2 regions of the Mesorhizobium sp. P2_B5 genome follow, and region 1 is predicted to be linked to the other one. Evidence: riboswitches for the same ligand, from Rfam matches in the RefSeq annotation. Region 1 holds a riboswitch; the other holds the start of a gene.
What was found. Region 1 has a riboswitch for S-adenosylmethionine ahead of AC1D1N_RS19830 (O-succinylhomoserine sulfhydrylase). Riboswitches for the same ligand answer to the same signal wherever they lie in the genome.

Region 1 (11,572 bases):
TTCCGATCAGTCTGTCACACTGGCGCGAACGAGATCCCCTCCACCCGCTCCAACCTGTGGCGCAGGGCTGGGCGCGTGACCCGTTGTCCAATTTTCTTGGGGGCCGCAAAGGATCACATTGGCGGGCCACGCCAATGCCGCCATCCGTGTGGCCGCACCAGGTCCGGCTATAGTCCCGTTCCGCGCAAGGATGGAGTTCCCGGCCGTTATCCCACTTCGCGCAGGATGAAGTCGTGCAGCATTTTGGCGGCCGGCGACAGCGCGCGGTTCTTCACCGTGATCAGGCTGTAGGGGCGGACCTCGATGTCGAACTCGGTCTGGACGACGTCGATGGCGCCGGCGAGACCGTCGGGGTTCTGGATGAATTTTGCCACCTGGATCGACACTGGGGCGATGGCATCGGACTGCGCCACCATGACCAGGGTCAGCAGCAGCGAAGAGGTGTTGAGGATGCGGTCCGGCAGCGCGATGTTGCGGTTCAGGAAATTGCTTTCCATCGCCTGGCGCAGCGGCGAGCCGCCGGACTGGAAGACCCAGTCATACGCAGCCGTATCCTCCAGCCGCACGGCCTTGCCGTTGCTCAGGGGATGGCCGCGGCGCACGATCAGGCAGGCTTTTTCGACGCCGATGACGCGGGCCTCGAACAGCCGCGGATTGAGATCGTCGGGAATGCGGGCGATGATGAAATCATGGCGCGTGGCAATCAGCTCGCGCGCCAGCACGTTGGAGGTCTCGACCTGCATGGTGATCTCGATGCGCGGATAGATGCGGCGGATTTCGCGGATCGCCGGCACCGCCAGTTCGATCGCCGGCGCGGTCACTGCGCCGAGAAACACCGCGCCGCCCTTGCCAGCCTTGAGCTCGGAAATCTCGCGGTCGGCCTCGCGCATCTCGAGCAGGATGGAGCGGGCGCGCCTGGCCAGCGCCTTGCCGTAAGGGGTGAGCGTGATGCCGCGCGGCAGCCTTTCGCAGAGCTTTACCTCAAGCACCGCTTCCATCTCGGAGATCATGCGCGAGGCCGCCGGCTGCGAGATATTCATCACCTGCGCCGCCGCACTCACCCGACCGTGATCGTCGAGGGCCGCGATCATGCGCATGTGGCGCAGGCTGAGCCCACTGCGCAGAAGTGTTTCGCCACCGCCCGGCAATTCATCGTAACTACCTGAAATTTCTTGAGGATTTTGCAATGCCGCCATGCTTTCACCTGCTCCCGCCAATGTCCCGACCTGCTCTAGTCATATACCGGTTTCGGTATAGCAACCACCGAAGATCGCATTTGACAGTTATGGCAAAGGGACACACCCTTCGCGCGTCCTCAAGACTTGACGGTCGATGACGAGCAGAATCGTATCGATTGAAATCAGGCGACTGAGGGCCGATTGGGAGGATACCGGAGATCGATATGACGGCGGCGGCGCTTTGGCGCATCCGCCCGACTGCGCGGCCCGCGAAGCCCCGAGGTGTCGCGTCCATCAACCAGGGAGAGTTTTACGTGAAAATCATCAAGACACTGGCCGCCGTCGCGGCCCTTGGCATCGCTGCCATGACCTACTCGGCGCATGCTGCCGACAAAGGCCTTGTCGGCGTGCTGATGCCGACCAAGACCTCGCAGCGCTGGATCAATGACGGCGACGCCGTCAAGTCCCAGCTCGAGGCTCTCGGCTACACGGTCGACCTGCAGTACGCGCAGGACGACATCCCCAACCAGCTCAGCCAGCTTGAAAATGAAATCACCAAGGGCCCGAAGGCGCTGATCATCGCCTCGATCGACGGCACCACGCTGTCGGACGCGCTGCAGAAGGCCGCTGACGCCGGCGTCGTCGTCGTCGCCTATGACCGCCTGATCAAGAAGACCGCCAATGTCGACTACTACACCACCTTCGACAATTTCGGCGTCGGCGTGATCCAGGCGAACTCGCTGGTGAAGGGCCTCAAGGAGCGCTTCCCGAACACCAAGCCGTGGAACGTCGAGCTGTTCGGCGGTTCGCCGGACGACAACAACGCCTTCTTCTTCTACGACGGCGCCATCTCCGTCCTGCAGCCGCTGATCGATGACGGTTCGATCAAGATCAAGTCCGGCCAGACCGGCATGGACAAGGTCGGTACGCTGCGTTGGCTCGCCGCCACCGCCCAGGCGCGCATGGACAACCTCCTGTCGGCCAACTACTCGGACGGCAGCCGCGTCGATGGCGTTCTGTCGCCCTATGACGGCCTGTCGCGCGGCATCACCGCCTCGCTGCGCGCTGTCGGCTATGGCACGGACGCCCAGCCCTGGCCGATCGTGACCGGCCAGGACGCCGAGACCGCCTCGGTCAAGCTGATCATCTCCGGCGAGCAGTACTCGACCGTGTTCAAGGACACCCGTGAACTGGCCAAGGCCACTGTCGAACTCGTCGACAAGGTGCTCTCGGGCGGCAAGCCGGAAGGCCTCGATGAAAAAACCTACAACAACGACGTCAAGGTCGTTCCTTCGATCCTTTTGACGCCGCATGATGTCGACAAGTCGAACTACCAGGCGCTGGTGGTCGACTCCGGCTACATCAAGGCCGACGAGCTGAAGTAAATTCGGTTGTAAAATCAGGGGTCCTGCGCAACGCAGGGCCCCTTTTCGTTCACCAGCGAGCCCGGTATTGTTGCCGACCTCGCCGGCAGTGTTTGCCGACCTCTCAAGGAGCGGTAGTTCCCATGGCCTCGACGATTTTGGAGATGCGCGACATCACCAAGACGTTCCCCGGCGTGAAGGCGCTGTCGAACGTCAACCTCAGTGTCGAGGAAGGCGAGATCCATGCCGTTGTCGGCGAGAACGGCGCCGGCAAATCGACGCTGATGAAGGTTCTCTCCGGCGTTTATGCAACCGGCACCTATGACGGCGCGATCGTCTACCGTGGCGAGGAATGCCATTTCAAGGGCATTCACGACAGCGAACACAAGGGCATCGTCATCATCCACCAGGAACTTGCGCTGGTGCCGATGCTGTCGATCGCCGAAAACATTTTCCTTGGCAATGAACACGCCAAATTCGGCGTCATCGACTGGAATGCCAACGAGACGCGCACCAGCGCCCTGCTGAAGAAGGTGGGCCTCAAGGAGGACCCCAAGACGCTGATCACCAATATCGGCGTCGGCAAGCAGCAGCTGGTCGAGATCGCCAAGGCGCTGAGCAAGGAAGTCAAGCTGCTGATCCTGGACGAGCCGACGGCGAGCCTGTCCGAAAAGGACAGCCAGGCGCTGCTCGACCTGCTGCTCGAGTTCAAGCGGCAAGGCATGACCTCGATCCTGATCTCGCACAAGCTCAACGAAGTGAACCGGGTCGCCGACAAGGTCACGGTCATCCGCGACGGGCGCACCATCGAAACACTTTCCAAGAAAGACATTTCGGAAGACCGCATCATCACCTCGATGGTCGGGCGCTCGCTCGACGATCGTTACCCGCCACGTGAGCCAAAGATCGGCGAGGTTGTGCTGCAGGTGAAGAACTGGTCCGTCTATCATCCGATCCATGCCGAGCGGCAAGTGATCAAGGGCATCGACATCAATGTGCGCAAGGGCGAGGTCGTCGGCATTGCTGGGCTGATGGGCGCCGGCCGCACCGAATTCGCCATGAGCCTGTTCGGCCGCTCCTATGGCCGCCATATCACCGGTGAAGTGCTGCTCAAGGGCAAGCCTATCGATGTCTCCTCGGTCAGCAAGGCGGTTGACCATGGCATTGCCTACGTCACCGAGGACCGCAAGACCTATGGTCTCAACCTGATCGATCATATCAAGCACAACATCACGCTGGCCAACCTTGGCGGCGTGTCGCGCCACGCCGTCATCGACGATTTGCGCGAACTCGCCGTCGCCAACGACTACAAGGCCAAGACCAACATCCGCTCGTCCAGCGTCTATCAGATGACCGGCAATCTGTCGGGCGGCAACCAGCAGAAGGTGGTGCTGTCGAAATGGCTGTTCGCCAATCCGGAAGTGCTCATCCTCGATGAGCCGACGCGCGGCATCGACGTCGGTGCCAAGTACGAAATCTACACCATCATCGCCCGCCTCGCCTCCGAAGGTAAGGCGATCATCGTCATCTCGTCGGAGATGCCTGAACTGCTCGGCATCACCGACCGCATCTACGTCATGAATGAAGGGCGCATGGTTGGAGAAATGGCGGCGAGCGACGCCAGCCAGGAAAAGATCATGCGCGCCATCGTTCGGGGAGAAGGAAAGCCATCATGACCACCGAAAGCGGTCCCGCGCCGAAAAGCGGCGTCGCCGAAGATGTGCAACAGGGGCCGCGCGTTGCCGTCTCGGCGCTGATCACCAATTTGCGCGACTACGGCCTGATACTGGCGCTGATCGCCATCATGGTGTTCTTCCAGTTCACCACCTCCGGCACGCTGTTCAAGCCGGTGAACCTGAGCAACCTGGTGCAGCAGAACTCGTTCATCATCGTGATGGCGCTGGGCATGCTTCTGGTCATCGTCTCCGGCCATATCGACCTCAGCGTCGGCTCCGTCGCCGGCTTCATCGGCGCGCTAGCGGCTATGATGATGGTCATCTGGCCACTTGGACCGTTCAGCAATCCGCTGGTGGTTTCAATCGTCTGCCTGATCGTCGGCGGCCTCATCGGCGCGGCACAGGGCTACTGGATTGCCTATCACCGAATACCGAGCTTCATCGTCACGCTGGCGGGAATGCTGATCTTCCGCGGCATCTGCCAGGCGCTGCTGGGTGGCGGGTCTTCGGTGGGGCCGCTTCCAGCCGGCTTCAAGGCGCTTAGTTCAGGCTTCATCCCGGATGTCATCGGCCCCTTGACGCTGATCCCACCGACGGTAAATGCGGCCGGCAAGACCATTGTAGGTAGCGGCATGACCCTGCACATGACGACGATCGTGCTGGGCCTGGTCGCCGTGCTCGCCTATGCCTATTTCGGGCTCAAGGCACGGCGTACCCGCGAAGCGCACGGCTACCAAGCCGAGCCTTTTACGCTGTTCGTCATCAAGACCCTGGTGACCAGCGCGCTGGCGCTGTTCCTGGTCTACCAATTTGCCAGCTACAGGGGCCTGCCGATCGTACTCATGGTGATGGGCGCACTGATCGCGCTGTTCGTCTTCGTCACAAAACGCATGACGATCGGCCGCCGCATCTACGCCATGGGCGGCAATGCCAAGGCGGCGCAACTGTCGGGCATCAAGACCGAGCGGCTGACCCTGATGGTGTTCGTCAACATGGGTGTGCTGTCGGCGCTTGGCGGCCTGATCATAGCGGCGCGCCTGGGACAAGCCGTGCCTGCCGCGGGCCTCGGCAGCGAGCTCGACGTCATCGCCGCGGTGTTCATCGGCGGCGCTTCGGCGATGGGCGGCGTTGGCCAGGTGATCGGCGCGGTGGTCGGCGGCTTCATCATGGGTGTGATGAACAACGGCATGTCGATCATGGGCGTCAATGTCGACTGGCAGCAGGTGGTCAAAGGCCTGGTGCTGCTCGGCGCAGTGGTCTTCGACGTATACAACAAAAACAAAGGTTAGACCGGGAGCGGAACCAGGACGGCATACGGGTCACATCGCGGCGCTGCCGGGCAGTGCAAGAAGTCCCCTGAAGGACCAGGATCGCGAGCGCAATCCGGACGAAGAGTTTTAACCCGTGGCACGGATAGGTCCGCGCCGCGCCGGTAAGGTTTGTCAAAGCGGCAACCGAGCCAAGACAATTGAGAGAGGGTTCATCATGCTGATCTCCCAGATCCTCGACGACGCCGAGACGATCCGCGTCGTCGCCCGCAATGGCGGCAAGACCCGGATCATCAACGGCGCCCGCAGCGTCTATTCGCTGGCGATGGAGGCCGCGCGCACCGGCACCGGGCTGGTCGCGCTCATCGAGCGCAAGGGCTTCGGCGAAGCCGTCGACCTCGACGCCGCATACAAGAAGGGACGGCTGGTGTCGCCGATCAACCATCCCGATCCGGCGCATCTGCATCTGACCGGCACCGGGCTCACCCACCTCGGATCGGCGGCGACGCGCGATTCCATGCACAAGAAGCTCAGCGACGGCGGCGAGGAACAACTCACCGATTCCATGAAGATGTTCCGCATGGGTCTGGAAGGCGGCAAGCCGGCCAAGGGCCAGACCGGCGTGCAGCCGGAATGGTTCTACAAGGGCAACGGCACCATGGCGGTGGCGCCGGGCGCGGCGCTGATGTCACCGGCCTTCGCGCAGGACGCCGGCGAAGAGCCGGAGATCGCCGGCATCTATGTCATCGGCGACGACGGCGCGCCGTTCCGCGTCGGCTTCACGCTGTCCAACGAGTTTTCGGACCACATCACCGAGCGGGTGAACTATCTGTTCCTGGCGCATTCCAAGCTGCGCAATGCCTCGTTTGGGCCGGAGATCCTGATCGGCGATCTGCCGGCCGACATCAGAGGCGCTTCGCGCATCCTGCGCGACGGCAACCTTTTGTGGGAAAAGCCGTTTCTGTCGGGCGAAGCGAACATGTCGCACACCATCGCCAATCTCGAGCACCACCATTTCAAATATTCGGCCTTCCGCCAGCCCGGTGACGTGCATGTGCACATGTTCGGTACGGCGACGCTGTCCTTCGCCGATGGCATCAGGACGCAGGCCGGCGACGTCTTCGAGATCGAGGCCGGAGATTTCGGCCTGCCGCTGCGCAACCCACTGGAGATCGAGCAGCCGGTGAAGGTGGCAGTGAAGGCGTTGTAGAAGGGCAATCTCCCCCCTTGAGGGGGAGATGTCGCCGAAGGCGACAGAGGGGGTTGTCGCGCGTGGAGCGCCGACGTCTTCCGCGGTCACCAGACGACGTTGGCGTTCTACGCGCAGCGACCCCCTCTGGCCTGCCGGCCATCTCCCCCTCAAGGGGGGAGATTAGCAGCCTCAATAAATATCAAAATCGAAATACTTCGCCTGGATCTTCTTGTAGGTGCCGTCGGCAACAATCGCGTCTATCGCCGCGTTGAGCTTGTCGCGCAGTGCGGTGTCTTCCAGGCGCACCGCGATGCCGGCTTGCGTCTCGGTGCCCTTGACGTCGCCGACCAGCTTGCAGCAACCGTCGCTCGCCTTCTTCAGCCAGTCCATCAGCACGAACTTGTCTGAAATCACCGCGTCGAGACGGCCATTCTGCAAGTCGGTGATCGCCTCTTCCTGAGTCGGATAGAGTTTTGCCTCCGCACCGGCCTTGCCGTAGGCGTTCTGGGCGTAGTCGGCCTGGGTGGTCGACGCCTGCGCGCCCACCGTCTTGCCGGCAAGGGCGGCCGGTTCGGTGGACGTGAGGTCGCTGTCCTTCGGCGCCACCAGCGCCAGCGGCGTGGTGTAGTATTTGTTGGTGAAGGCGACCTGCTTCTTGCGCTCCTCGGTGATGCTCATCGAGGCGATGATGGCATCGAACTTCTTCGCCTGCAGGGCCGGAATGATGCCGTCCCAGTCCTGGGTGACGATCTCGCACTCGACCTTCATTTGCGCGCACAGCGCATTGGCAATGTCGATGTCGAAGCCTTCGACCTTGCCGTCAGATGTAATGGTGTTGAAGGGCGGATAGGCGCCTTCGGTGCCGATCTTCAATTTCTCCTGCGCCTGTGCCAGCGAACCGGCCCCCATTACAAGCATGGCAGCGCTGGCTGCCGATATGATCCATTTCGAAATCTGCATTTTGGTTCCCCTTACGCGCCGGTCTCTGGCCGGCCACAGAAAGGCAGCCAAGCACGGTGAGCCAATGCAGGCAAGTATTTTGCCCAACGCTGATTGAGGGTTCAGACAGCGGTGCGGAAATGTTTGGAGAGCTTCAGGCCTTGCGCCTGGTAGTTGGAACCGAGATCGGTGCCGTAGAGCGCCTGCGGCCGCTTCAGCATATGCTCGTAGACCAGCCGGCCGACGATCTGGCCATGGTCGAGGATGAACGGCACTTCGTGGCTGCGCACTTCGAGCACCGCCCGGCTGCCGGTGCCACCAGCGGCCGAATGGCCGAAGCCCGGATCGAAGAAGCCGGCATAGTGGACGCGGAACTCTCCGACCAGCGGGTCGAACGGCGTCATCTCGGCGGCGTAGAGCGGCGGCACGTGCACCGCCTCGCGGCTGACCAGGATGTAGAACTCGTCCGGGTCGAGCACCAGTTCGCCGGCGCCGCTCTTGTAAAGCGGCTCCCAGAAATCGACGGCATCCTGGGCGGCGCGCTTGTCGACATCGACGAGGCCGGTGTGATGCTTGCCGCGATAGCCGACCAGCCCGTTGTGATCGCCGTCGAGATCGATCGACAGCGCAATGCCACCGCCGGAAATGTTTGGCGGCTCGGTCGCGACCAGCATCTCGGCCCGGTGCAATTCATTCAGCTCTGCCTCCGACAACAGCGCATTGCCGGTGCGGAAGCGGATCTGCGACAGGCGCGAGCCGGCGCGCACGACGATCGGGAAGGTGCGCGGGCTGACCTCGAGATAGAGTGGCCCGTGATAGCCGGCGGCGATCTTGTCGAACTCGTGGCCGCGGTCGGTCATGACGCGGGTGAAGATGTCGAGCCGTCCGGTCGAGCTCTTGGGATTGGCCGAGGCGGAAATATTGGCCGGCAGGGCGAGGCTCTCGAGCAGCGGTACGATGTAGACGCAGCCGGTCTCCAGCACCGCGCCTTCGGTCAGGCTGATCTCGTGCAGCTTCAGCCGCTCAAGCTTCTCCGACACCTTGTGGTTGGGGCCGGGCAGGAAGGAGGCGCGGACGCGAAAAGCCTTGTCGCCGAGCCTGAGATCGAGGCTGGCCGGCTGTACCTGGTCGACATCGAGCGCGCGCGGCGACTTCAGCGCGCCGGACTGGAACAGCGCGGAAATATCCTGATCGGGAAGAATGCCTGTCTGCCGCAATGGCTGGCTCCGCTCCAACTGGTACAAACCTCTTAATGAAGCCGGCAATTGACGCAAGCATGGCTGAGGTCTAAAGGGTCGTTATCCCGTGGTGATTTGGCCGGTCGGCTTGCAGCCACGTTAAACAAGTCGCTAAAGGACCGTCGGGCCGCAAGGCCGTATGGACCGGTTGCGACTTTCGCGGCCGGTTTTTTTGTGTCTGGAAGAAAAGCGATGAGCACCAAGAAGCGTAACTGGAAGCCTCAGACCGCACTCGTGCATGGGGGGACGCTGCGTTCCCAGTTCGGCGAAACGTCGGAAGCGATGTACCTCACCCAGGGCTATGTCTACGAGACGGCGCAGGCCGCCGAAGCCCGTTTCAAGGGCGAGGAGCCGGGCTTCATCTATTCGCGCTACGCCAACCCGACCGTCGACATGTTCGAAAAGCGCATGTGCGCGCTGGAAGGCGCGGAAGACGCCCGCGCTACCGCGTCCGGCATGGCAGCAGTGACGGCGGCGCTGTTGTGCAGCGCCAAGGCCGGCGACCATATCGTTGCGGCGCGCGCGCTGTTCGGTTCCTGCCGCTGGGTGGTCGAGACGCTGGCGCCGAAATACGGCATCGAGGCGACTCTGGTCGACGGCACCGACATCGCCAACTGGGAAAAGGCGGTCAGGCCGAACACCAAACTGTTCTTCCTGGAAAGCCCGACCAACCCGACGCTGGAAGTGGTCGACATTGCCGCCGTCGCATCGCTCGCCACCTCGATCGGCGCCAGGCTGATCGTCGACAACGTCTTTGCCACGCCCTTGCAGCAGAAGCCCTTGCAGCTCGGCGCCCACATCGTCGTCTACTCCGCGACCAAGCACATTGACGGCCAGGGGCGCTGTCTAGGCGGCATCATCCTGTCGGACAAGAAGTGGATCGACGAGAATTTGCACGACTATTTCCGCCACACCGGCCCGAGCCTGTCGCCCTTCAACGCCTGGACGCTGCTCAAGGGTCTCGAGACGCTGCCGGTGCGCGTGCGCCAGCAGACGGAGAGTGCCGGCAAGATCGCCGATTTCCTGGCCGGACAGCCGCAGATCGCCCGCGTCATCTATCCCGGCCGCGCCGACCATCCGCAGGCCGATATCGTCAAGAAGCAGATGGCGGGCGGCTCGACGCTGATCTGCCTCGACGTCAAGGGCGGCAAGCAGGCGGCCTTCGCCTTGCAGAACGCGCTCGACATCGTGCTGATCTCCAACAATCTTGGTGACGCCAAGAGCCTGATCACCCATCCGGCAACGACAACACACAAGAACCTCAGCGACGAGGCGCGCGCCGAACTCGGCATCGGGCCGGGAACGCTGAGGCTGTCGGTCGGTCTTGAGGATACGGACGATCTGCTCGAGGACGTTGCACAGGCGCTGAAGGCGGCGAAGTAGCGGCCTGCTCCGAAAGCAAGGCAAGGCCTGGGCGGCGCTCAGGCGCCCGACGAGGCCTCGTCCAGTTCCGTCATCGCCTTGGTGCGGATGGTCATGGCATTGCCGCGCCATTCGACCGCGCCGCCGAGCCAACCGCGCGACCAGATGGCGGGAAGCATCACATCGCGCACGATCATGGCGGTGACGATGCGCGGTGACAAATACCAGCCCTTGGCCCAGGCGAGCAGGCATTCCGGCACATAGGCAAAGGCCAGAACGCACAAAGCCGTGGTGGGCATGCTGACGCCGGCGCTTGCCGCCGCGACCAGTGCCAGCAGCAGCGGCACCGCCACACCCGTCAGGATCTCGGGCGTGTAGAACAGTGGGAAGGTGACGCGGCGCAGCCGCGCCCAGCGCGTCTGGCGCGACCAGATCTCGGCAAACGTACGCTGGCCGAGCGGCTGTTCGAAGGGCGAGGCAACGAGATTGACGCGCAGGCCGAGCCCATTGACCAGCTTGGTCGCGGCGGCATCCTCGGCGATCTCGGCGGCAAGCGCCTCGATGCCGCCATTGGCGTCGAGCATCGGCTTGTTCCACAGCATGCTCTTGCCCTGGGCAAAGCCGAGACCAAGGGCTTCGCCGGCATATTGCCAGCGCGCCTGCAGCGTGTTGAGGAAGGCGCATTCGACCTCGGCCCAAAAACCGTCCGGCCGCGAGCCGATCGGAGTCGAGCAGACAAGCCCGGTGTCCGGCCGCCAGGCCGCCATCAGATGCTGGACATAGTCGACAGGCATCAGCACGTTGGAATCGGCCAGGATGACCCAGTTGTGCTGCGCCGCCACCCAACCCTTCACGCAATTGTTGAGCTTGGGGTTGGCGCTGACCCGGTCATCGCCGATCAGCAGCTGCGCCGCCACCTTTGGAAACCGGGCAATCGCCCGGTTTATCAGTTTGACCACCGGATCGTCGGCATGGGCGACGCAGAAGATCAGCTCGTAGCGCGGCCAGTCGAGCGAGAAGGCACGGGCAAGCGTCTCCTCGGTAAACGGTTCGACGCCGCGCGACGGCACCACGATCGACACCGGCGGCGCCTTTCTGGCCGGCGGAGCAATCTGGCGCGGCCGCTTCAGGCTGAGCGAGGCGAGCACAATGCTGGCGAGATTGGAAAGAAGCAGGAGTGTCGAAAGCAGCGCTGCTATGACTGTCAGTTCCATCGAGATCTGGTCACTCCGGGAAAAAGCGGCCAGGAATGGCCGTTTTCAACAGTTCGACAGAGCGCTGAGTCGCCCGATACGGTTCGTGCACACCATCATTGTCATGTGTCACTTAAATGACATTGTTGTTCGGCACCTGCG
Region 2 (11,572 bases), on a different contig from region 1:
TCGGAATCGGTGCCCTTCTGTCCTTTTGCTTGTTGCGTAAACCACAGTCCACCCGCAACACGCCGCGTTAATGAAAGCCGCAGCATGACGTCAAGTGACGAACGCCCGTCGAAGTTTCGCCGCCGGCTGTTCTGGCTCGCCGCTTTGGCCGTTATGCTGTTCGGCGCCTACAGCGCGATCTGGTTCTATGTTGCCGGCCGCGTCAGAAGCGAAGCCGACAAGGCAGTGGCCTCGCTCAAGGACAAAGGCATCGAGGCCGGCTGCGCCAACCTCACCGTCAGCGGCTATCCCCTGAGCTTCGCCATTTCCTGTGACAATCTGGCTTACGAGGATGACACCAGGAACGTCGCCGCCTCGACCGGCAGTTTCAATTTCGTGGCCCAACTCATCCGCCCGCTATCGCCCGCCGCCGAGTTGCGCGGACCGCTGCGCACATCGATGCCCGGGATGACCCCGCTCTGGATCGACTGGGACAATCTACAGGCCGGTGCAAAGCTGTCCTGGCCCTTGCCGCGCAGCATTTCGCTGCAGGCCGAAGGCCTGTCCGGCCAGACCGACCCGGCTGATGACACCGATCCGGTATCGCTGTTCAGCGCCGGAACTGCGGCGGGAGAACTGCGGCCCGACGGCCAGGACATCGGTTATGTCGGAAACTTCACCGATCTTGAGATCGATGCCGACGCGATCGGCGGGCGCGTGCTGCCGCCACTCGACGGCAGCGGTGACGCGACGCTGAAAAACGGCGTGGCGCTGATGAAGACCGAGGCAAAGAGCGTGCGCGGCCAGGCCGCCGACATCCACAAGCTCGATCTGTCGTCGGGAACCGCGCGCATCACCGTCTCCGGCCCGGTGTCGGTCGACGCCAATGGCATGGTCAACGCCGACCTGACGATCAAGCTCAAGGATCCCAAAGCCGTGGCGGCAATCCTCGCCACCGCCATCCCCGAGCAGAAGAGCCAGATCGAGCAAGGCTTTGCCGGCTTGGCTTTGCTCGGCAACGAGCCGTCGATGCCGCTCAAGGTGGTGAAGGGCAAGGCCTCGCTCGGCTTCATTCCTCTGGGCAAGATCAAGCCGCTCGATTAGAGCATGATCCCAAAGGCGGGAACCGCTTTGGGGGAGGATCCATGCTTAGCCAAGCCAACGCATGAACCGGCCAGTAAAACTGCTTAGTGTCGGCGCGCTGACGCTGGATACCATCCTGCGCCTCGAAACCCTGCCCACGCACCAAGGCAAGTTCATCGCTTCGGACGGCGTCCAGATCGCTGCGGGCATGGCGACAAGTGCGGCCTGCGCCGCACGCCGTCTCGGCGCCGAGGTGTTCCTGTGGGCAAGTGCGGGTGACGATGCCATCGGCGACCAGCTGCTGGCCGGCATCGAGGCCGAGGGCGTCGATTGCAGTTTTGTCCGCCGCGTTCAAGGTGCGCGTTCGGCGCTGGCCTCGATCCTCGTCGACGCCCATGGCGAGCGCGTTATCGTGCCTTTCTACGACCCGAAGGCGCAGGCTGATCCCGAGACGCCGCCCGTCACAGACCTTGCCGCATTTGACGCCGTTCTCGTCGATGTGCGCTGGCCGGGCGCTGCCGCCCTTGCCCTGACCGCCGCGCGCGACGCCGGCAGGCCGGCGATCCTCGATGCCGACACAGCGCCACTCGAAGTGCTGGAGCTTCTGTTGCCGCTGGCGTCGCACATCGTCGCTTCGGAGACAGCGGCGCGCATTGTCTGCGGCCACGCCCTGGATCCGGAGACCGCCTGCGCCGATCTCGCCAGCCGCACCGATGCCTTCGTCGCGGTGACCGGCGGAGCGGCGGGAAGCTGGTGGCATGACCGGTCCTCAGGCTGCGTGCGCCACATCGCGGCGCCGAAGGTCAAGGCCGTCGACACGCTGGCCGCTGGCGACATCTTCCACGGCGCCTTTGCCGTTGGGCTCGCCGAAGCCATGCCTATCGAGCAGGCCTTGCGCTTTGCCAGTGCCGCCGCCGCGCTCAAATGCCAGCGTTTTGGTGGCCGGCTCGGTGCCCCGGACCGTGCCGAGACAATGGCCATGGTCGCGGCGACCTGGCCTGCCTGAAAACGGATTTTAGCTCTTGGCGGGGTGTTCCACCGCTTGGCGACCAAAATCCGGCACATCGATGTCCTGACCGGCCTCGATGATCGAGCGGCGCACGGCGCGGGTGCGGGTGAATAGGTCGAACAGCTTATCGCCGTCGCCCCAGCGGATCGCCCGCTGCAGAAAGGCCAGATCCTCCGAGAAGCGTGCCAGCATTTCCAGGATGGCATCCTTGTTGTGCAGGCATACGTCCCGCCACATGGTCGGGTCCGAAGCCGCGAGACGGGTGAAGTCGCGGAAACCCGAGGCCGAATATTTGATGACTTCGGTCTTGGTCACCGATTCCAGGTCGTCGGCCGTGCCGACGATGTTGTAGGCAATGATGTGCGGCAGATGCGAGACGATCGCCAGCGTCATGTCGTGATGCTGCGGGTCCATCGTGTCGATGTTGGAGCCGCAGCGCCGCCAGAATTCCGACAGCTTCTCCAGCGCGGTCGGATCGGTATCGGCCAGCGGCGTAAAGATGCACCAGCGGTTCTCAAACAGCTCGGCGAAGCCGGCATCCGGGCCGGATTTTTCCGTACCCGCCAGCGGATGTCCCGGGATGAAATGCACGCCGTCCGGCACATAAGGCTGCATCTGTGCAATCACCGAGGCCTTGGTCGAGCCGACATCGGTCAGGATGGCGCCCTTTTTCAGCGCCGGCGCGATCTCTTGCGCTACCTCGCCCGACGATCCCACAGGCACCGAGACGATGACGAGATCGGCATCGCGAACCGCTTCTTTGGCGTCTGTTGTGTAGCTTTCGCCCAGACCGAGTTCCTTCGCACGCGCCAGCGTGGTCGGGCTGCGCGTCGCGATGGCGACATGGGCGGCCAGGCCTTCGCGGCGGATGACGCGGGCCAGCGACGAGCCGATCAGGCCGATGCCGACCAGCGCGATCTTTTCAAACATCGGTGATGTCATTGTTTCAGCTTTTCAGGAATGTCGTGAGGGCGTCGATGACGCCGCGATTGGCTTCTTCCGTGCCGACGCTCATGCGCAGCGCGTTGGGGAAGCCATAGCCGGTGACGCGCCGCAGGATGAAGCCGCGCTGGGTGAGATAGTCGTCCGCCGCCTCTGCCGAATGCTTCTTGTCCTCAGGGAAGTGGATGAGAACGAAATTGCCGACACTCGGCGTCACCCTGAGCCCTAGCTTCGTCAGCTCTTCATTCAGCCAGGTAAGCCAGGTCTCGTTGTGCAACGAACTGCGCTCGACATGGGCGCGGTCGCGGATGGCGGCAATGCCCGCCTCGATCGCCGTCGCGTTGACATTGAAAGGGCCACGGATGCGGTTGATGGCATCGACAATGTGCAGGGGACCATACATCCATCCGATGCGCGCGCCGCCAAGGCCGAGCTTGGAGAAGGTGCGGGTCATGACAACGTTCTGCGCGCTGCCGGCTAGCTCGATGCCGGCCTCATAGTCGTTGCGCCGGACATATTCGGCGTAGGCGGCATCGAGCACCAGAAGCACGTTGCCAGGCAAGGCGGCATGCAGGCGACGGACCTCCTGGAACGGCAGATAGGTGCCGGTCGGATTGTTGGGATTGGCGAGGAAGACGATTTTGGTCCGCGGCGTAACCGCAGCCAGGATTGCGTCGACATCGGCGCGCTCGTCGGTCTCCTTGACCGTCACCGGTGTCCCGCCGGCCGACTGGATGTAGATCTTGTAGATCATGAAGGCGTGTTCGGTGATGATGGCCTCATGGCCGGGCGCCAGATAGGTCTGCGCCAGCAGGCCGAGGATCTCGTCAGAACCGTTGGAGCAGATGATGTTCGCCGGGTTCAGGCCATGCACTTCGGCGATCGCCTCGCGCAGCCGACGGGCGGTGCCATCGGGATAGACATCGAGCTTGGCAGCGACCTCGCGCGCGGCCTCGATTGCTTTCGGTGACGGGCCGAGCGGGTTCTCGTTCGAAGACAATTTATGGACCTTGGCGACGCCGGCCGGCGTCGTGCTCTTGCCCGGCACATAGGCGTCGATGTCCATGATGCCCGCGCGGGGCGTCGGCCGTGCCTTGTCCGTTGTCTTGTTCATGTCGCAAATCCGTCGAGAATGCCTCCGTCCGGAGGCCGCAGCGGAAATACAAGCCGTGGCTCCGAATGTCGAGAGGCCCGGGCAATAGCTGGCCGTTGACGCCGGGCCGCGCGAGTTCTAGAAGAACGGAACAGTTCCGTGGTGATTTGGCCGGTCGGCTTGCAGCCACGTTAAACAACTCGCTAAAGGGCCGTTTGCGTGACGTAACCGGCTTTGCGATCGCATTGCCGGTTTTTTATTGCCTGACGGCGGGCAAGGAGAGTCACATGACCGCGCTCCGCGCCGCAAAAACCAACAATGAGGCCGACAACCCGTCGAGCCCGGTGTTGCGTTTTGGCCCTGACAAGCCGCTCAAGCTCGACGCCGGCACGCTATTGTCGCCGTTCCAGATCGCCTACCAGACCTACGGCACGCTGAACGACGCCCGCTCCAACGCCATTCTGGTCTGCCACGCGCTGACCGGCGACCAGCACGTCGCCAACACCAATCCGGTGACCGGCAAGCCTGGCTGGTGGGAAGTGCTGATCGGCCCCGGCAAGATCATCGACACCAACCGCTTCTTCGTCATCTGCTCCAACGTCATCGGCGGCTGCCTCGGCTCGACCGGTCCGGCCTCGACCAACCCCGCCACCGGCAAGCCCTACGGGCTCGACCTGCCGATCATCACGATCCGCGACATGGTGCGGGCGCAATTGATGCTGGTCGACCATTTCGGCATCGAGAAGCTGTTTTGCGTGCTCGGCGGCTCGATGGGCGGCATGCAGGTGCTGGAATGGGCGTCGTGCTATTCCGAGCGCGTCTTCTCGGCGCTGCCGATCGCCACCGGCGCGCGCCATTCCTCGCAGAACATAGCCTTCCACGAGGTCGGTCGCCAGGCCGTCATGGCCGACCCGGACTGGCATGGCGGCAAGTATTTCGAGCACGGCAAGCGCCCGGAAAAGGGGCTGGCGGTGGCGCGCATGGCTGCCCACATCACCTATCTGTCGGAAGCGGCACTGCACCGCAAGTTCGGCCGCAATCTGCAGGACCGCGAAGCGCTGACCTTCGGTTTCGACGCCGACTTTCAGATCGAGAGCTATCTGCGCCATCAGGGCATGACCTTCGTCGACCGCTTCGACGCCAATTCCTATCTCTACATGACCCGTTCGATGGACTATTTCGACCTCGCCGCCGACCATGGCGGCCGGCTCGCCGATGCCTTTGCCGGCACCAAGACACGCTTCTGCCTGGTCTCCTTCACCTCGGACTGGCTGTTCCCGACCGAGGAAAGCCGCTCGATCGTGCATGCGCTCAACGCCGCCGGCGCGTCCGTCTCCTTCGTCGAGATCGACACCGACCGCGGCCACGATGCCTTCCTGCTCGACGAACCGGAACTGTTCGCCGCCATCAATGGCTTCATCGGCTCGGCGGCTCGCGCCAGGGGGCTCCGCGCATGACCCCGAAAAGTTGCAGACTTTTCGCACCGGGATCATGCGCCATCCAAGGGGCGCAGCCATGAGTGTCAACCGCGCCCAGCGCGTCGACCTCGAAGTCGTTGCCGGCCTCATTCCGCCGCTCTCGCGGGTGCTCGACGTCGGCTCCGGCGACGGCCTGCTCCTGGAACTCCTGCAGGAGACCAAGCAGGTCGACGGCCGCGGGCTTGAACTGTCGCAGCGCGGCGTCAATGAATGCGTGGCGCGCGGCCTCTCGGTCATCCAGGGCGATGCCGACACCGACCTCGAATTCTATCCCGATAAGGGTTTCGATTTCGTCGTCCTGTCGCAGACCCTGCAGGCGACCCGCAACCCGAAGCTGGTGCTCGACGAACTGCTGCGAATTGGCAACCGCGCCATCGTCTCGTTCCCAAATTTCGGCCATTGGCGGGTGCGGCTGTCGCTGTTCTTCAAGGGGCGGATGCCGGTGACCGAGGACCTGCCCTATTCCTGGTACGACACGCCCAACATCCATTTCTGCACCATCCGCGACTTCGTCAATCTGGTCGAGGAGCTCGGCGCCTCGGTCGAGAAAGCGACTGCGCTGGACGGCAACGGCCAGAAGATCGGCCTGTCGATGCCATGGTGGTTCTGGAATTTCTTCGGCCAGCAGGCGGTGTTCTTGCTGAAGCGATAGTGTTCCTATCCCAGCACGTCCGTGGCCTTGTGCGGGTGCCTGACACCGTCGGCGATGACCACATCGGCTTGGGAGTTGTCGGTACGCAAGGCCAGAATCTCCCGATAGGCAGATGAATTGTACCAGTCACGCGCATTTTCCCGGTCTGGAAACTCGATGACGATCAGATGCCCGGGCCATTCGTTCTCGACCACGTCCATGTCGCCGCCATGGACAAGAAAGCGCCCGCCGAACGGCTCCAGCGTGGCGTCGATCCTCTGCAGATACTCGACAATCTGCGGGCCTATTGTGACTTGGCGCATATGGGCGACGGCGTAGGCGGTCATGGCTGAACTCCCTGTTCGATCGAAGCGCAATAACCGGCTCCGTTGACCCAATCTGCGGAAATGATGGCCATCGGTCGATTACGTCAGGGGTAATCGGCTGGCCTACGGGCATCCTGGGCTCAACAGTTTGTGATGACATTGCCGCCGGTTTTTTGTAGCGTCGAATCGAATGCCATCCCGAGGTAAGGCTTGGACGGCGACCCATCAAAGCATCCGGCCTTCAGGGAATTCGGGGCATAATCGAAGCAGCATGTCCAAGACAACCGACCTCGCTCCGCTGATCTCGGTGATCACGCCGACGCACAATCGCCGCAGCAAGGTGGTGCGCGCTGTCGAGAGCGTGCTGGCGCAGAATTTTGCCCGGTTCGAGCACATCGTCGTCGATGACGGCTCGACCGACGGCACGGCCGCTGCACTCGCCGAAATCCGCGATCCTCGGCTGATCTATGTCGGCTCGAAATGGCGCGGCGCCAATGCCGCCCGCAATGCCGGCATCGAGCGGGCGCGGGCGCCGGTGGTGACATTCCTCGATTCCGACGACGTCTATTTGCCGGACCGGCTCGTGCGAACGCTGGAGCAGTTCGACAACAATCCGTCGCTCGAAGTGCTGATCAGTTCCTTCGTGTCGCTGAAGGGCAATCGCCGCACCAATTGCGTCAACCGCGAGGCTCTCCTGAGCCGCGACTCGCTGGAACGCGCCCTTGTTGCGCAGACCATCTTCATTGCCGGCTCGGCAATCACCGCCCGGCGCGAGTCGCTTTTGGCCATCGGCGGCTACGACAGCGACGTCACGCGCATGCAGGATCGCGAATTGTTGCTGCGCTTTGCCCGGCGCAGCGGCGCGCAATTGTCCGAAGTGATCGACTGGAAAAAGTACAATTCGGAGAATTCGATCTCCGGTCGCCGCGACGGCTATGTCGAAGCCTATGCCAGTTTGATCGACAAGCACCCCTATATCGCCGATCGCTACCCTCACATTCCGCCTTACATGATCGCCCGGCAGCTTATCGCCGACGCGCTCAAGGGCAGGGTTTCGCAGGCGTTCTCCGGCTATCTGGCCAACCGCTCGTCGAAGGCGCTTGGCTATTCGCTGCCGCAACTGTTGCGCGGCTATGTCGGCGGCCGGCGCTGGCGCCGCGATCTCTACACCGAATTTCGCGACAAATACGGCGCGCGGCCGGCCTAGAGCCGGTTGCATCGCCCGAAGACAGATCTCACTTATCGAGTTCCGGGAAATACGGATCGGAATAAAACCGCCGGTCGCGTTCGCCCTGCAGGCAATCCATCGGTGCGACCGCGTCGATCGTGACCACGGTCGCATCGGCAATGCCGCTTACCTCCAGGATAAGCTTGCGGCGTATGGCGGTGGCGAATTCGGATGCTGCGTAGATCGGCAGCACGAAGGAGCCGGGCCCGCCGGTGACGCAGTCGTCATAATACTGGTCGAGATGGCTGAAGGTCGGCGACGGGCTGATCAGGATCGGCAGGCCGTTGATGACGATGCCCTTGGCCACCGCGGCGTCGCGTATGGTGGCGACCGGCAGCCCTGTGTTGTTGGGGCCGTCGCCGGAGATGTCGATCACGCTGCGTGGTGCGTCGAAGCCGGTGCTGTCGAAAAGCCCGGCGCCGAAGGCAAGCGCGCCGGAAATCGAGGTGCCGCGAAAGCTGCGGAACGGCCGCGCGGCTATTTTGTCGGCGAAGGCGTCGGCGCTCTCTGCGCTGTCGATGACCTGCCAGGCGATGACGCCATCCTCGCGCACGACGCCTGCCCATTCGAAATAGGCAAGCGCGATGCGGCCGGTCGTGCCCGAGCGCACGGCCTTGATGAAATCGGGATGCCTGAGCGCCTCGACATAACCGGCGCGCTGCAGGGCGAACTCCCTCTCGTCCATCGACTGCGAGATGTCGACCGCCAGCACCAGTTCGACATCCACGGCAACGGCATTGGCCGGGGCAGCCACGGGCGTGACCGGAGTGCAAGCAAGGCAGGCTAGCAGGCTGAGCGCATCGAGCATGGCCGCACCACGGATGTTTCGATCCGCGAATCTTCGCCGCGATCGCGGCGAAATAAAGCCCCGCCTACTTCTTTCGCCGCGCGACCGCCTTCGGCGGCGGGTCGATGGCACCGGCCCTGACGCGGGCCGGTTTCAGCGCCGGTGCGCCCAAATCCTTCACGATGCTCAACGCGCGTGGAAAGAAATGAGCGTTGTGCAGGCCGCGCCCGATGTTGAGGATCGCGGTGTCGGGCAGGCGTTTTTCCAGCATCGACAGCACCCGCCGCAGCGACGGGCCGTCGAACGCATCCATCGCCTCGTCGATGATCACCCATTTCGGCTGCCGCAAGGCAAGCCTGGCGAAGGCGAGCGCGCGTTGCTCGTCATCGCCCAGCTCGTGATCCCACCGCGCCGTGCGGCCGAGTGAGGACGACAGCCGCTCGAGACCGACCTCGGCGAGCACCGCCGAAATGTCGGCATCGCTCGCCGGCGCGGGTCCATTCGGGTGATCAAGGACCTCGCGCAACGTGCCGACCGGGAAATACGGGACGCGCGGCACGAAGATCGGAGTCTCTCCCGCCGGCAGGCCGATCCGCCCGCTCCCCCATGGCCACAGGCCGGCGATGGCACGGAAGAACAGCGTCTTGCCGGCGCCCGGCTCGCCGGTGATCATGACGCGCTCGCCGGGATGGATTTCGACATGGCTGTCGGCAAGCTTGGTGCAGCCCTCGGGCGAGGCCACCTGGAGCTTTTCGAACGTCAGGCTGCCATTGGCGCTGTCGCCGAAGTCGATGCGCCTTTCCTTGTCGTGCAGCACATCGGTTTCATCTAGCGCGATGCGGAAGTCGGCGACACGCATCAGCGTGGCGCGCCAGTCGGCGATGCCGCCGATATTGTTGATGAACCAGCGAAGCGACGAGTGCACCTGGTTGAAGGCGCCGACCGCCATCATCAGCCCGCCAAAGCTGATATCGCCCGAGAAATACACCGGCGATGCCACCAGGATGGGCGCCACGACAGTGATCCAGCCATAGGTATCGGTGACCCAGGACAGGTTGATCTGCGCGGTGTAGATGCGCCGCATGGCGCCCAGTACGGTGCCGAGATCGATTTCGAGCCGTCGCTTGGCGTCGGCTTCACCGTGGTAGAGCGCAATGGCATCGACATTTTCGTTGACCCGCACCATCGAGGAGCGCAGCTCGGCTTCACGCGTGTAGCGATCGCTGTTGAGGCGGATCAGCGGCCGCCCGACCAGCCAACTCAGCCAGGAAGCGATGCCGGCATAGAGGAACGCTGCCCAGACCATGTAGCCCGGTATCGCCAGCGACCAGTCATTGATGTGGAAGACGAAGCCCGAAGATAGCTGCCACAGCACGCCGACGAAAGACACCAGCAGGATGAAGGATTGCAGCAGGCCGACGCCGAGGTCCGTCGTCAGGTCGGACAGATGCGCGGCATCCTGCTGCATACGCTGGTCGGGATTGACGCCGATGGCGCCGGCATTGGCCAGCCGGAAGGCCCGCGCCGGCCGCATCCACTGGTCGATCAGGTCGAGCGTCAGCGCCTCGCGCAGCTTCAGCCGGATCATCTGGTTGAGCCAGGTCTGAGCGATGTTGAGCACCAGCAGCGTGCCGGCGATCATTGCAAAGATCATGAGCTGGTGCAGGAAGGCCGCCATGTCACGACGCGCCAGCGCATCGTAGAAGGGCTGGTTCCAGCGGTTGAGCAGAACCTGGCCGATCGACGTCGCGACGATGACCGCCATGATGCCGACCGACGTCCACACCAGCCATTTGCGCACCGGCGAGCCTACCAGCGCCCGTTTGACCGTCGTCACCTGGTCGCGCAGGCTGCTGGCTTCGACGGTTACCGGCTGGGCTGTGGCGTTCGCGTCCGGTTGATCAGCCATGACCTGAATCCTTGCGTTCAACAGCGGTGCTTAAACCGAATGGAGGGACTTGAAGGCATCCGCAGCTCAAACGGCCTGTGAATGCATCAGCGACAGATAGGTGGGCCACGCAACACCAGTTTTCATCGTGATCACGAAGGTGTCACCTGACGCTTGGTCGATGTCACCCCTTCAGCGCGGCGGCCAAGCCTTGTCGCGCCGTGCGGCGACAGCACCGGCACGAAGACGCGGCGCGAGGCGCGCTGCGCGACCGGCACACCCTGATAGAGCCGCTTCTGTGCCTCGACCACGATGACGCCGGAAAAGATCGGCCAGAACCGCCGACCGGCACGCTCCAGCACATTGTGGAACCGCATCATGAAGCGCCGCGGCGATGGCGGGAAGAACAGCGCGTCGGACCAGGAAGCCGGCGTGAAGTTCGCCTCGCGCAGCAATTCGGTGAGCTGGCCGCGCGAGAACGGCCGGCCATTGCCGAACGGCGTGTGCTCGAACCGGGCCCAGACGCCGCGCCGGTTGGGCACGACGATGACGACACGCCCCGCTGGCGACAACACCCGCCAGATCTCGTTCAGCGTCTCGCGCGGGTTTTCGACATGCTCCAGCGAATGCACCAGCAACATGCGGTCGATGCAGGAATCGACCAGCGGCAGTTCCTCGTCGAAGACCAGCGCCGTCGACGTCGGCCCGCTCGCCGGCCAGACCACCGCACCTTGGGTGGCCGGCATGAAGGCAAAGACCCGCTCGGCATCGGTGCCGAACCGCTCCAGCCACGGCAAGGTATAGCCGAGCCCGACCAGCCGCTCATTGGGCACGGCAGCCCATATCGAGGACAGCGCCATGGTGATCGAGCGTTCGGCCAGGCGGCCGAGCGTGGTCGAATAGAAGGAACGGAGATCGACAATATCGGAATGCATGCGCAGGACGGTAGCTGCGATGCCGCTGAAGTTCAACAAAGGTGCCAAGTTCCGGATGACATCGGCGGGCAAGCGCCCTATGTCTGCGGCGACAGATGGAGAGATGAAAATGCCGGTCGAAATCGAACAGTTCATGTGCCGCAGCGACAATTTCGGCGTGCTGGTGCATGACCCCAAGAGCGGCGAGACCGCC

Region 2: it holds a riboswitch for S-adenosylmethionine, as region 1 does, so the genes downstream of both, metX (homoserine O-acetyltransferase MetX) here and AC1D1N_RS19830 (O-succinylhomoserine sulfhydrylase) in region 1, are expected to answer to the same signal.

What each region holds. Positions count from the first base shown of each region.
Region 1 covers NZ_JBFUDJ010000005.1:410,998-422,569, reverse strand. Annotated here, with positions in the region: gene AC1D1N_RS19865 (LysR family transcriptional regulator) at 207-1,196, opposite strand; gene chvE (multiple monosaccharide ABC transporter substrate-binding protein) at 1,493-2,563, shown strand; gene mmsA (multiple monosaccharide ABC transporter ATP-binding protein) at 2,686-4,218, shown strand; gene mmsB (multiple monosaccharide ABC transporter permease) at 4,215-5,507, shown strand; gene araD1 (AraD1 family protein) at 5,704-6,696, shown strand; gene AC1D1N_RS19840 (ABC transporter substrate-binding protein) at 6,868-7,638, opposite strand; gene AC1D1N_RS19835 (2'-deoxycytidine 5'-triphosphate deaminase) at 7,740-8,834, opposite strand; SAM riboswitch at 8,913-8,990, shown strand; gene AC1D1N_RS19830 (O-succinylhomoserine sulfhydrylase) at 9,048-10,238, shown strand; gene AC1D1N_RS19825 (ceramide glucosyltransferase) at 10,277-11,431, opposite strand.
Region 2 covers NZ_JBFUDJ010000010.1:101,521-113,092, forward strand. Annotated here, with positions in the region: gene AC1D1N_RS25675 (DUF2125 domain-containing protein) at 85-1,083, shown strand; gene AC1D1N_RS25680 (sugar kinase) at 1,145-2,068, shown strand; gene AC1D1N_RS25685 (prephenate/arogenate dehydrogenase family protein) at 2,078-3,013, opposite strand; gene hisC (histidinol-phosphate transaminase) at 3,018-4,127, opposite strand; SAM riboswitch at 4,256-4,333, shown strand; gene metX (homoserine O-acetyltransferase MetX) at 4,394-5,563, shown strand; gene metW (methionine biosynthesis protein MetW) at 5,622-6,236, shown strand; gene AC1D1N_RS25705 (DUF1330 domain-containing protein) at 6,242-6,562, opposite strand; gene AC1D1N_RS25710 (glycosyltransferase family 2 protein) at 6,813-7,748, shown strand; gene AC1D1N_RS25715 (DUF1194 domain-containing protein) at 7,777-8,577, opposite strand; gene AC1D1N_RS25720 (ABC transporter ATP-binding protein/permease) at 8,642-10,465, opposite strand; gene AC1D1N_RS25725 (class I SAM-dependent methyltransferase) at 10,597-11,379, opposite strand; gene gloB (hydroxyacylglutathione hydrolase) at 11,489-11,572, shown strand, end outside.